4 regions of the Mucilaginibacter sp. BGA-UO-ETr-C110 genome follow, and region 2 is predicted to be linked to each of the others. Evidence: riboswitches for the same ligand, from Rfam matches in the RefSeq annotation. Region 2 holds a riboswitch; each other region holds the start of a gene.
What was found. A riboswitch is a leader RNA that binds a small molecule or an ion and turns the genes downstream of it on or off. The one in region 2 is predicted to bind S-adenosylmethionine.

Region 1 (3,155 bases), 4.7 Mb from region 2:
GTATCATGGTTTACGTAATCAACTTAAAAACCTGTTTGCTGGTATTTTAACTTTTGATTTTATTGACGTAAATGACACGGAGGTATTGCTACAGCATATTAAACCCGAAACAGGGCTGATCTGGATAGAAACGCCATCAAACCCCCTACTTAAAATAACCGATATTAAAAAGGTTGTCGCTATTGCCAAAGCCAGGGGAATTAAAGTGGTTTGCGATAATACTTTCGCCACGCCGATATGCCAGCAACCGCTTGTTTTGGGTGCCGACCTGGTGATGCACTCGGCAACTAAATATTTTGGTGGCCATAGCGACTTGATGGGTGGCGCATTGATCACTGCTGAAAAAAGTGATTGGTGGCAAAAAATACGCCAGGTACAGGAAATGGGTGGTGCTATCCCCTCTCCAACCGATTGCTATTACCTGGCTCGTAGTATTAAAACATTGCCTTATCGCGTTAAGGGCCATGTGCAAAATGCACAGTTACTGGCTGAGTTTTTAGAACAACACCCTAAGGTTGAACGTGTGCTATACCCTGGCTTGCCATCGCATCCACAGCATGCCATAGCTAAAGAACAAATGCTGGCTTTTGGCGGTATGTTATCCTTTATTGTGAAAGGTGATGAAAACGATACACACAACATCATTAACAAACTCAACTTATTTACCCGTGCCACCAGCCTGGGAGGTGTTGAAAGCCTGATCGAGCATCGTGCAACTGTTGAGGGGCCTGATACTAAAACACCAAGAAATCTGCTCAGGGTATCTGTTGGCTTAGAACATATAGATGATCTGATCGCTGACTTAAAGCAAGCCTTATTATAAGCTAAAAGCACAAAGCTAAAGGCTGAAAGTGATAACCCACTTATCAATTAAAGAGGCTTTTTGCTTTCCGCTTTGAGCGTTAAGCTTCCTCTTTTAAAATTTAATTTGGAATTTCAATATATATCACCCTATATTTGCAACAATATTTGGTAGCGATACCATTGATCAATTCTCCGCGATAGTTCGGGTTTTGATTTATAAAGAAGCGGCGAGAGATCAGGCTCAATGACCCGCTGGCAACCCTCCAAAATTGGAGAAGGTGCCAATTCCTGTCCCGGAAAATAACCCCGGGGAATATAAATTTATAACCATGAAAAGTTTAATTAAATTTAATCAGTACAGTATTTTTAACACCTCAAACGGTAGTATACAACATATTAGCTTAAATATTAGCAGTATTTGTATGTGTTGCTGCTGCTGATCGATCTGACACGTACTCTTTTTCCGATCCCGAAAAATACACGTGTTGCCACAACTGGTAAGGTCATTTACCAGTCCAGTTAAAAATCCATCAAATCGTTAAAAAATTAATTAAACACATTTCAATCTTACAACTATGTCTGCCAACAATTTAAAATTCGAAACCCTACAATTACATGCCGGTCAGGAACCTGATCCAACAACAGGTTCACGCGCTGTGCCGCTTTACCAAACCACATCATACGTATTTAAAAATGCGGAGCATGGGGCCAATCTTTTCGCGCTGAAAGAGTTTGGTAATATATACACCCGTTTAATGAACCCCACTACGGATGTGTTTGAAAAACGTGTAGCGGCTTTAGAAGGTGGTGTTGCGGCTTTGGCCACAGCATCGGGCCAGGCGGCGCAGTTTTTGACCTTAAACAATATACTGCAGGCCGGCGATAACTTTGTAACCTCCCCTTTCCTTTATGGTGGTACTTACAATCAGTTTAAAGTAGCTTTTAAACGTTTGGGTATTGATGCCCGTTTTGCAAAAGATGATACAGCCGAAAACCTTGAGGCTTTAATTGATAATAAAACCAAGGCTATTTACCTGGAAACCGTTGGTAATCCGGGATTTGCCATAGCTGACTTTGAAAAAGTAGCTGCTTTGGCAAAAAAGTACGATCTGCCGCTTATTGTAGATAATACATTTGGCGCTGCCGGATATTTATTCCGCCCGTTGGAGCATGGCGCTCATATTGTTGTAGAATCAACCACCAAATGGATAGGTGGTCATGGTACCAGTATTGGTGGTGTTATAGTTGATGGTGGTAATTACAATTGGGGTAATGGTAAATTTCCGCAGTTTACAGAACCATCTGAAGGCTACCATGGGTTGGTATTTGCCGATGTATTTGGCATAGGCGGCCCATTTGGCAATATTCAGTTTATTATACGTGCCCGTGTGGAAGGTTTGCGTGATTTTGGCCCGTCACAATCGCCGTTTAATTCCTGGTTGAATATCCAGGGTTTAGAAACCTTGTCGTTGCGTGTACAACGCCATGTAGATAACGCGTTAGAACTGGCTAAGTGGCTGGAGCAGCATCCACAGGTAGCTACTGTTAGCTATCCAGGGCTTCAATCATCACCATACCATGCACTTGCAAAAAAATATTTAAAAAATGGTTTTGGAGCAGTGTTATCATTTGAGATTAAAGGCGACAAACAACAGGCAAGTAATTTTATTGACAGTTTGCAGCTGGTAAGCCATTTGGCTAACCTGGGTGACGCCAAAACGCTGATCATTCAACCATCGGCCACAACACATCAGCAGCTATCTGACGAAGAACAGTTATCAGCAGGTGTTACACCAACATCATTAAGAATATCGGTAGGTATTGAACATATTGATGATATCAAAGCCGATTTTGAACAGGCATTTGCCAAAGTAAAGCAGCTTGCTGCAGAGTTAGTTTAATAGTAAGTGGTGAGTAAGTGAGTGGTGAGTTGAAAATAGAAACTCACCACTCAAGCTTAAAACTCGAATAATAGAATAATGAATACAGAAATATTTAAGTACACAGAAGCATTTGAATTCGAATCGGGCCAGGAAATACAGGATCTGGAAATTGGTTTTCATACCTATGGCAGGCTAAATAAAGCAAAAGATAATGTGATCTGGATCTGTCATGCACTTACAGCCAATGCCGATGTATTTGATTGGTGGAAAGGTCTGGTAGGTACCGGGTTCCTTTTTAATCCCGAAGAACATTTTATTGTGTGTGCAAATATTTTAGGTTCACCTTATGGAACAAGTAATCCTTTGAGTATAAATCCCGTAAGTGGACAGCCTTATTACCAGGCATTTCCGCAGTTCACTATCAGGGATATTGTAAAAGCTCACCAGTTGCTTGCTGACCATCTCCAG
Region 2 (3,155 bases):
AGGCTACGGTACTCGCCGCTCAGGGTTCCGTTATCTTCTATTTTGGCAACCAGGGCAGCATCATAGGTATTCATTTTTATAAATACCGAATCTTTCCCGATCCGCTGCACATGAAAATCATCACGACGGGTTCCATTAAGCAAGGTAAATACGGCATGTTGGGCATCTTTACCTTTAAACTCAAAGTTGAATGGTACTTTTGACTCGGCTACAGTAAATACGCCACGCCATACGCCTTCCTTTATAAATTTTGCAGACGGAGGCGTATCTGCAGCTATGGCAGCTCCGCTAAACAACAGGCCTATTGTCAGGCATTTGAATGAGGTAATCAGATTGAGTGTTTTCATTTGATCAATTATAGATAGGTTAATAGTTAGTTTGATGGGTGTACGGCCAAATCTTTTACCGCGGCACTTTCAGGTGCAGGCTCAGCTATCAATTTATCCAGCAACTGGTTAAATTTCTTTTCATAATCCTTGTGATATTTACCCGTTACCGTACCTGTGTAGCCGGTATATATTTCGCGCACATCGCCATTTCTGTCGATAATAATAGTTGTAGGGAATGCAATGAACTTATTAAGTGCGGGAAGTTTTTGAGCAACCAGTTTTTTATCGGCAAGGCCGCCAAAAGCTATATCATAGTTGATAGCATATTTTTCTTTGAGCTTGCCTAAAGTATATTTGGCATAGTCAAGACTGTCTTTTTGCTCAAAACCAAGTGCAATAGCTTCTACGCCACGATGGTGATTTTTATTGAACCAGGGAGAAAGAAACACCGTCTGGTCGGTGCAGTTGGGGCACCAGGTACCTATAATTTCTACAATAACCACCTTACCTTTGTACTTATTGTCGCTCAGCGAAACCGGTTTACCATCAATACCAGGGAAGGAAAAATCAAGTTTTTTATAACCCTCTTTTAAAAATGTAAGCTTGTAAGGATCCGGCAATTCAACTGTTTCGTTTTTGGCGGCATCAAATTTCAGGTTTTTGTAGATGCCAAAACCCTCCTCACCGCTGATCGAACCATCGGCATTGATCTTTCCTTTGATGATAAACGGACTTGGGCCGGTAAAGCCGCTCAGGGCAAACTCGTCGCCTTGAATGGTACCTTCCAGTTCGCGGGTGTCACCTACTACGGTCATAACAACCCCGGTAAGTTTATTACCTTTTTGTTTTAAGATGGCGATAGATGCAGGGACGGCTTCTTTACTATAGGTCTTGATCTCCCATTTACCGGAAAGATCTGCTTTTGGGGCAACGTCTTTACCTGGTTCCACAAAACGATAGCTTTTACCATATTCGGCGGTAAACGGGAGTGAGTTGCCTCTAAATCCGGGTACTAAGCTTCGGTATTCGCCGCTTATTTTACCATCATCTTCAATTTTAGCTACCAAAGCAGCGTCATAGGTGTTCATTTTAATGTAAACAGAATCTTTACCTATTGCTTTTACATGGAAGTTATCACGGCGCGAACCATTGATCAGGGTAAATACAGCGTGTTCAGCATCTTTGCCTTTTAGTTCAAAATTGAATGGCACTTGTGATTCACTTACGGTAAACACACCTCGCCATACACCTTCTTTAATAAATTTTGAGGGGGGATTTTTGTCGGCAGCTAAGGTTGCGCCACTAATCAGCAAACCTAACGACAGGTATTTTGCTTTAGTTAAATAATTGTGAATGTTCATATTTTTATAAAATTTAGTTATTGGAAGTTTAGTGTGATAATTGCCTGATTTGAAATTTGGGCATAAGAATTCCCTAGGCCTATTGCAAAGGCCGGAAAAAGAAATACGCAAAAAACTTTAGCGATTGATGCTTAAAACCAAAAGGCAAACTGAATGCTGCAACATCGTAAGCCCGATGCCGGCTGCACATAAGATTGTAGATAATTTACTGTTTTCATGATGATAGTTAATTTATATTTCTAAAAAAATTTAGAAAAAAGTTTAGCACTTATTTCAAACTGAAAAGTTGCTGAAGATCATCGAGACTTCCTCTCCCTTCGTCTTTATAAATCAACTAATTAATGGTGGGGTTAATTAGAATGCTGTAAAGATAACAAGAATATTTATAATTACAAGTAAATCTATAGATTTAGTAGTATATTTTATAATTAGTTCATATTTTATAGTATAATCAACATCCTGGACTGTACAGCACACGCCTGTTTTACCACCATAGCAAAGCAACGCACTTAGTACAGCCAGGATGTTGATCTTATTTCAGGATCAATTTCCGGAATGAACTGTGCGAATTAACAATACTGGTAACAACAGAAAAGGATGCCACCATTCTGTATGCGGGCTTTAGTGATAAAATTCAATTTCAGATTCATGGTATTTGTTGATAAGTTGGATCCAAAGCATGCGGTTTAGATGACCTTCGGCTTTGCGATCCATTTAACAGTTCAAGTGGTGGCGATTGATCTGTTAATCTATATTAATTAAAGTATTATGCTGTTTTTATTGCTGAACAATTAAATGGTTAGCAACAACACATACCTGCATGATCAGTGATTAAGGTTTTATAGGATTTCATGTACCTGGTTTTTATCTTTCAGTTATCAATTTGTATTCTATAAAACTTACCGGGAAAAGAGCTGTAGAGATATTTATATAAACCTGTAGCTTCTTATCTTTCTCCTTTTCAGCAGGAGCAGGAATTAGCACCTTTTACATCATATAAAATTTGTACAGGTTGCCAAGACTTCATGGGGCCTTTCCCTCCGTCTTATCTCGATAAGCATTAAAGAACTGATGTGGCAAATATATAATTAAATCTATAAATCCTATAGATTTAATATATTTTATTTCTTATCATTGCAAAGCAGGTAGCCATTGATTGAACAGCTCCTCACAAATCACTCTTTAAAACAACTATTTACTATCAAAAAAATGCCCGATCAAAAAGCAAAACAAACAGCCCTTGGCGATGTAGCAGCCAGACAGTTAGCCGTAGCAACACGTACTGTTCCGCAATTATCAACCATTACACCACGATGGTTAACTCATTTGTTAAACTGGATCCCTGTTGAATCTGGTGTTTACAGACTAAATAAAGTTGTTGACGCCAACAATGTAGAAGTTGACTGCTCATCGCGCGATGAACGCGAACTACCTTCTACTTTTGTTGACTATGAAGAAAATCCAC
Region 3 (3,155 bases), 5.0 Mb from region 2:
AAGGTTTTCCCGAGCCTGCTCTAGGCTGATAAATGAAGAAGCTACCACAACCCTTACCTCGTCATTAGCCTTGGTGCGGAATGATATAAACGCCCCCATACGGGTACCATATTGCTCGTGACTACCTTTGTTGATCACCTGCTTATCCCAGGTACCGTATTTTTTGATCTGCTTATTAAATTTGATCACAAAATACCCCTTAAAATTCTTTAACTCTGGACCTAACTGGGCCGACTGCCTGTCGGGGTTGTAACCTGTTATTTCGTTGTTTACGGTGTCTACATGCACATAACCCTTCAGTTTTTTCATCCGCACAGTATAGTCATTGGCCCAATCTTTTAGCTCAGGGTTCAGGTTGATGCCCTGGATAATGATATGCGCCTGATCGGCCTTTGGAAAAGTAAACCGGAACATACCGCAGGTATTAGCGCCCGCTATTTCGGCTTTGATCTTTTCTGTACCGGTAGTTTTCAATTTTACTGAATAGTAATACGGCTTGGACACTTCATCTTTGTGGCTGAAGGAAAGCACGCGTTCTTTTGGTAAAACACGCAATTTACCAACCTGCGGCATTACCGAAACATAGCCATAATCGCCCATCCAAACGGTAGGCTGGTGACTGGCCGTGAACCCGATAACCTTGCTATCCTCATAGTGGTAAACCATATAGCTCATTTTGTTTTCGCGGCTTTGGGCTACAAAATTGGTCATGGCAAAGGGTACATTTACGCAGGGCATGGTGCCGCCGCCACCATTGCCTTCCTCAAAACTCTTGGCAAAACCTTTTAGAGAAGTGCCTATCAACGGATCAACATAATCAACCTCCTCCAGTTGCTTTTTGGGGATTGTGGTTTGGGCGAAGTTATCCGCGTAAACAAAAGTTAGTAAGCCCAACAGGCAGATGCTCCGTTTTAATTGCATAGTGAACAGAAGGTATAATTGGTGAATGATCTGATTACAGACCGAAAACAAATCTCTTATTTTTAAGGTCATATTTCTCAAAAATAGTTGAATTATTTACTTAATCGTTTTCACCAATTTTTGTTTGATTCACCATCCATTTTCATAAGAGTCCTCTGCCGAAAAACTTTTTAAACCTTAAATTTTAACACTTTTTTAGTCAAAAACAGCATAAAAACACTTGTTTTTTACCCGTTTTAACTAAACTTTAACGCCATTTTAACACTTTTTAACAAATTTTTGATGGGTTTTGAAAGGTTTAAAAAGTATTAAATAATTGATTGTCAAATAACTACACTAAAAATGGTCTATTTTGGTTTGATTTTGTCCTTAACCAAACGGCCCGGTTCCCTAAAAAAGAGAACCGGGCCGTTGCCTGATATACAAATATACTGATTTTTTTGGAGGGATGAAAGCCTCACCCCAGCCCTCTCCAAAGGAGAGGGAGCTAAATAACATGTTGAGTAAAGTCCTCTCCTTTGGAGAGGATTTAGGTGAGGCATCCTTTTGCCACCCGATTGTAAGGAATAAGCGAAAATCATTAAATAAATACAAAGTCTATGGGATTAATAGAATTATTTATATGTTTGCAGCCGAAATCGTTCTTTATTTCATTTTTTAATTATCCAGAAAGACTGAGGGAAGGGCCCTGTGATGTCTTAGCAACCTGTACAGATTGTTATAAAGGTGCTAATTCCTATCTGCAACCATTTGCAGAAAAGATAATGATATGTCCACACGCTTACGGCTATAGGCTGTTCTTCATACCTCTCCTATTCTTTCTGTTTAATTGCAATCTGTTAATTTTTTATCACCGGCTTAATTATAGTGGAGCCCTATTAATAAATTCAATGAACAACCAGTTTTTACTCATAGTTTATCTTTTCCTGTTTACCGGCATTGCAGCCCGCGCGCAAACTGTCGACTCTGCCAATATTGATCGCGGTTACCTGGTTAAAGTTGGCGAACAGGCTCCTGATGATTTTGAACTGGTACTCACCAACGGTACCAAAACTACCCTAAAGCAGTTACGCGGCAAAGTAGTAATACTACAATTTACAGCCAGCTGGTGCAGTGTATGCCGCCAGGAAATGCCGCACTTACAAAAAGACATCTGGGAAGCCTACAAAAGCAAGGGCCTGGTATTGATCGGCGTTGACCGTGACGAGCCCCTGCAAAAAGTACAAAAATTTCACCAGGATATGAAGATCACCTATGACCTGGCGCTTGATCCTGGTGCGGATATTTTTGGAAGGTTTGCCAATAAAAAGAGCGGTGTTACGCGTAATGTGGTGATCAATCGCGAAGGCCGCATCGTTTACCTTACCCGCCTGTATGATCAGCAGGAGTTTGCATCAATGGTTAAAGTGGTTGATGCACTGGTGAACAATAAAACCGCATCCGTAAACTAAAATAAATAATAAAGCATGTGTCCCTGATCCTGTCATCACACATTGCTATATCGATTTAACCATTAATCACACCGCACATGAAAACAAATTACATAACCTTAAACAACGCTTCTATTTTGAACATTTACGTTTTATTATCTGCTTCTACTATGAATACCCCTATGTCATCTATGCAAAACAAGTGTTGCTGCTGTTAAACTACAGCGTTGCTTAGGTCGGTCAGGCTTTTTTCTCAGGCAACATAGCACAACCCAACAATCAAAGCTTTTACAGTTTAAGGCAATATTATCAACAGCCCGATCATCCGATCTGCGGATGGCTGGCCGTCTTTAGTTTTCCGGATCCTGTATGGTATCGTTAACATTCACAATCTATTACCATGTTTAAAAATTACAAACTACTACTGGCAATACTATTGCCTTTTATTTTCATCCAAACGGTTGCGGCGCAATCTGTTAAAATAAGCGGGGTGGTAACCGCCAAGTCAGACGGGCTTCCCTTGCCGGGCGTAAGTGTTTCTGTTAAAGGAACAACCAATGGTGTACAAACCAGCAGCGACGGTAAGTTTACCTTAAGCGCCAAAGTAAATGACGTGTTACGGATAACCTATATTGGTTTTACCACTAAAGAAATATCCGTTACCGGGGCTGATGGATCACTCCATATTATACTCGAGGAGCAAGCTAACGCTTTGAACGAGGTAGTGATCACGGCGCTCAATATCTCAAAAGATAAAAAATCACTGGGCTATGCCGTACAGGGTTTAAAATCAAAAGATATCTC
Region 4 (3,155 bases), 1.1 Mb from region 2:
CATTCACAATACCCATATCCATACCAGCCCTGATAGCGTGATACAAAAACGCGGAGTGCATAGCCTCGCGCACTACATTGTTCCCCCTGAAGGAGAACGAAATATTACTTACCCCACCGCTCACTTTGGCATGAGGCAGGTTTTGTTTTATCCAGCGGGTAGCTTCAATAAAGTCGACCGCATAGTTATTATGTTCTTCGAGGCCGGTAGCCACGGTTAATATATTAGGATCGAAAATAATATCCTGCGGCGGAAAACCAACCTCATTTACCAGGATATCATAGGAGCGTTTACAGATCTCGATACGGCGCTGCAGAGAATCGGCCTGACCGGTTTCGTCAAAGGCCATTACTACCGTAGCCGCGCCATAGCTTAATATTTTACGTGCCTGCTCCCTGAACTTATCTTCACCCTCTTTCAGCGAGATGGAGTTCACGATACCTTTACCCTGGATACATTTTAAGCCAGCCTCGATAACCGTCCATTTAGAGGAGTCGATCATGATGGGGAGTTTGGCAATATCGGGTTCAGAAGCTACCAGGTTCAGGAATTTCACCATCACCGCTTCCGAATCGATCATACCCTCATCCATGTTGATATCGATCACCTGCGCGCCGCCCTCTACCTGTTGCAGGGCAACGGCCAGGGCCGCTTCATAATCTTCGGCCAGGATCAGTTTCGAGAACTTGGGCGATCCGGTAATATTGGTACGCTCACCCACGTTCACAAAAATACTTTCGGGAGTGATGGTAACGGCTTCCAATCCGCTCAATCGCAGATTCGGATCCACCGTTGGAACTATTCTTGGCGAATATTTGGCGGCCCTTTCGGCAATGCACTTGATGTGCTCAGGCGTAGTACCACAACAGCCCCCTACGATATTCACCAGGCCTGCTTTTATAAAATCATCCAGCTGATGAGCAGTTTCATGCGCGGTTTCGTCATACTGACCAAACTCATTGGGTAAACCAGCGTTGGGGTAGGCAGATATAAACACATCGGCCTTTTCGGAAAGCTCGGCCAGGTGAGGGCGCATTTCTTTGGCACCCAAAGCACAATTTAGCCCTACAGAAAGCAGGTTAGCATGCCGTACCGAGTTCCAGAAAGCCTCAACCGTTTGACCAGATAGGGTACGCCCCGAAGCATCGGTAATGGTACCAGAGATCATGATAGGCAAATGCTTACCCGACTCATTTGCATATCGATTGATGGCAAATAAAGCCGCTTTAGCGTTCAGCGTATCAAATATGGTTTCAACCAGTAACAGATCGCTCCCGCCATCAACCAGGCCACGAACCTGGTCATAATAAGCCTCGGCCAGGTCATCAAATGTTACTGCACGATATCCGGGATCATTTACATCAGGTGATAGCGATGCGGTACGGTTAGTTGGCCCAACAGCGCCTGCCACAAACCGGGGTTTAGCCGGATTTTTGGTGGTATATTCTTCGGCCACTTCGCGGGCCAGGCGTGCTCCTTCATAGCTTAGCTCATAGGCCAGCTCTTCCAGCTTATAATCGGCCAGGGAAATTACTTGTGTGCTAAAAGTGTTGGTCTCAATAATATCGGCACCAGCGTCCAGATATTCGGCATGTATAGCCTTGATAATATCCGGGCGGGTAATGTTCAGCAGGTCGTTATTTCCCTGCAGGTCAGAGTTATGATCTTTAAAACGCTCCCCACGAAAATCCTGCTCGGTTAACTGGTACCGTTGTATCATGGTACCCATTGCCCCGTCAATTACCAGTATGCGTTTCTCTAATTCTTTTCTAATATCCATTTTCTCAGTGGGCAGTTGCCAGTTATCAGTGGGCAGTAAACTCAAATATCCAGATACAGCAAAAACTGCAAACTGCTTACTCAAAACTGTCAACTGTATAATAGCTTATCTCGAAAAGTCGGGTATATGACTGACTTTCGCTTATCTTTCCCAACGCTTTTTGTGTTGTTGAGTAGAATGTAGCACCTTGTATGGTACAGGTTGCTAAGACATCGCAGGGTCTAATCCCTCCGCCTTTCTCTATAAGCAATGCAAAGGTGCACAATAAAGCTTTAATATGCAATAGTTTTACCCCCTTCTGTTGTATACACCAAACGTGTTTACAATTGCATGAATATTCGGCCAGAGATATTGATGAGTTATGTCATGAAATCTCGGCGACCATGCCTCAAAAAACTTTTTAAACCTAAAATTTTAACAATTTTTTAGTCAAAAAAGGGGGTAAAAGACTTGCCTTTTGGCCATTTTAACAGAATTGTAATGCCGTTTTAACACTTTTTAACAAATTTTTGATGGGGTTTTGAAGATTTAAAAAGTATTAATTTATTGGCTATCAAATAACTACATGTCAAACGGTCGGCTTTTGGCCTTGTTTGAGCCTTAACTAAACAGCCCGGCTCTCTTTGCAAAGAACCGGGCTGTTGTATACAAATACCTTTTGTTGGCTATTATCTTCTTCTGCCGAATAAACGCAGAATCATCAGGAAAAGGTTGATGAAATCAAGATATAGGGTTAAGCCGCCCATCAATGCCATTTTTGAGGCCGATGCATCACCGTATTCTAAACCCGCGCCAATGCGTTTTAGTTTTTGCACATCATAAGCGGTTAAGCCTACAAATACAGCTACACCTACATAGCTAATGATATAATCTAAGCCACTGCTGTGCATAAACATATTCAATAAAGATGCTACGATAATACCAATCAATCCCATCATCAGGATTGGGCCAAATTTGGTCAAATCGGTATTAGTAGTATAACCGGCGATGGCCATTACACCAAATACTACTGATGTGGTAATAAATACGCCTAAAACCGAGCCTGCAGTAAAAATCAACAATATATAGCTTAAGCTAATACCCATTATTGCCGAAAACGCAATAAACAGGAACGCTAACACCCCGTAAGATAGCCGATTAAAACCAAAAGAGATGATCAATACGAATGCAAGCGGTGCGAACATCGTAATAGTACCCAAACCGGTATTACGGCCTGTGGCCGGATCGATAAGTGTATGAAGCAGGGCCTGATTCTGAGAAAATAAGAATGCGCAAACAGCAGAAAGCCCCAGGGCAACAAACATCCATAAAAACACATTGGCTATGAATTTACGGGATGCGTCTGTTTCGTTTAATTGTATTACGTTTTTATAAA

Region 1: it holds a riboswitch for S-adenosylmethionine, as region 2 does, so the genes downstream of both, AC57BQ_RS07560 (O-acetylhomoserine aminocarboxypropyltransferase/cysteine synthase family protein) here and AC57BQ_RS27075 (peroxiredoxin family protein) in region 2, are expected to answer to the same signal.
Region 3: it holds a riboswitch for S-adenosylmethionine, as region 2 does, so the genes downstream of both, AC57BQ_RS06650 (TlpA family protein disulfide reductase) here and AC57BQ_RS27075 (peroxiredoxin family protein) in region 2, are expected to answer to the same signal.
Region 4: it holds a riboswitch for S-adenosylmethionine, as region 2 does, so the genes downstream of both, metH (methionine synthase) here and AC57BQ_RS27075 (peroxiredoxin family protein) in region 2, are expected to answer to the same signal.

What each region holds. Positions count from the first base shown of each region.
Region 1 is NZ_JCAQPB010000002.1:1,544,405-1,547,559, forward strand. Features, by position in the region: gene AC57BQ_RS07555 (trans-sulfuration enzyme family protein) at 1-823, shown strand, start outside; SAM riboswitch class I at 1,016-1,126, shown strand; gene AC57BQ_RS07560 (O-acetylhomoserine aminocarboxypropyltransferase/cysteine synthase family protein) at 1,380-2,705, shown strand; gene AC57BQ_RS07565 (homoserine O-acetyltransferase family protein) at 2,784-3,155, shown strand, end outside.
Region 2 is NZ_JCAQPB010000002.1:6,268,384-6,271,538, reverse strand. Features, by position in the region: gene AC57BQ_RS27080 (peroxiredoxin family protein) at 1-347, opposite strand, end outside; gene AC57BQ_RS27075 (peroxiredoxin family protein) at 374-1,690, opposite strand; SAM riboswitch class I at 1,919-2,022, opposite strand; SAM riboswitch class I at 2,634-2,750, opposite strand; gene AC57BQ_RS27070 (family 2A encapsulin nanocompartment shell protein) at 2,900-3,155, shown strand, end outside.
Region 3 is NZ_JCAQPB010000002.1:1,310,004-1,313,158, reverse strand. Features, by position in the region: gene AC57BQ_RS06655 (GH92 family glycosyl hydrolase) at 1-921, opposite strand, end outside; SAM riboswitch class I at 1,580-1,689, shown strand; gene AC57BQ_RS06650 (TlpA family protein disulfide reductase) at 1,812-2,372, shown strand; gene AC57BQ_RS06645 (SusC/RagA family TonB-linked outer membrane protein) at 2,752-3,155, shown strand, end outside.
Region 4 is NZ_JCAQPB010000002.1:5,164,714-5,167,868, forward strand. Features, by position in the region: gene metH (methionine synthase) at 1-1,780, opposite strand, end outside; SAM riboswitch class I at 1,919-2,029, opposite strand; gene AC57BQ_RS22165 (Bax inhibitor-1/YccA family protein) at 2,449-3,155, opposite strand, start outside.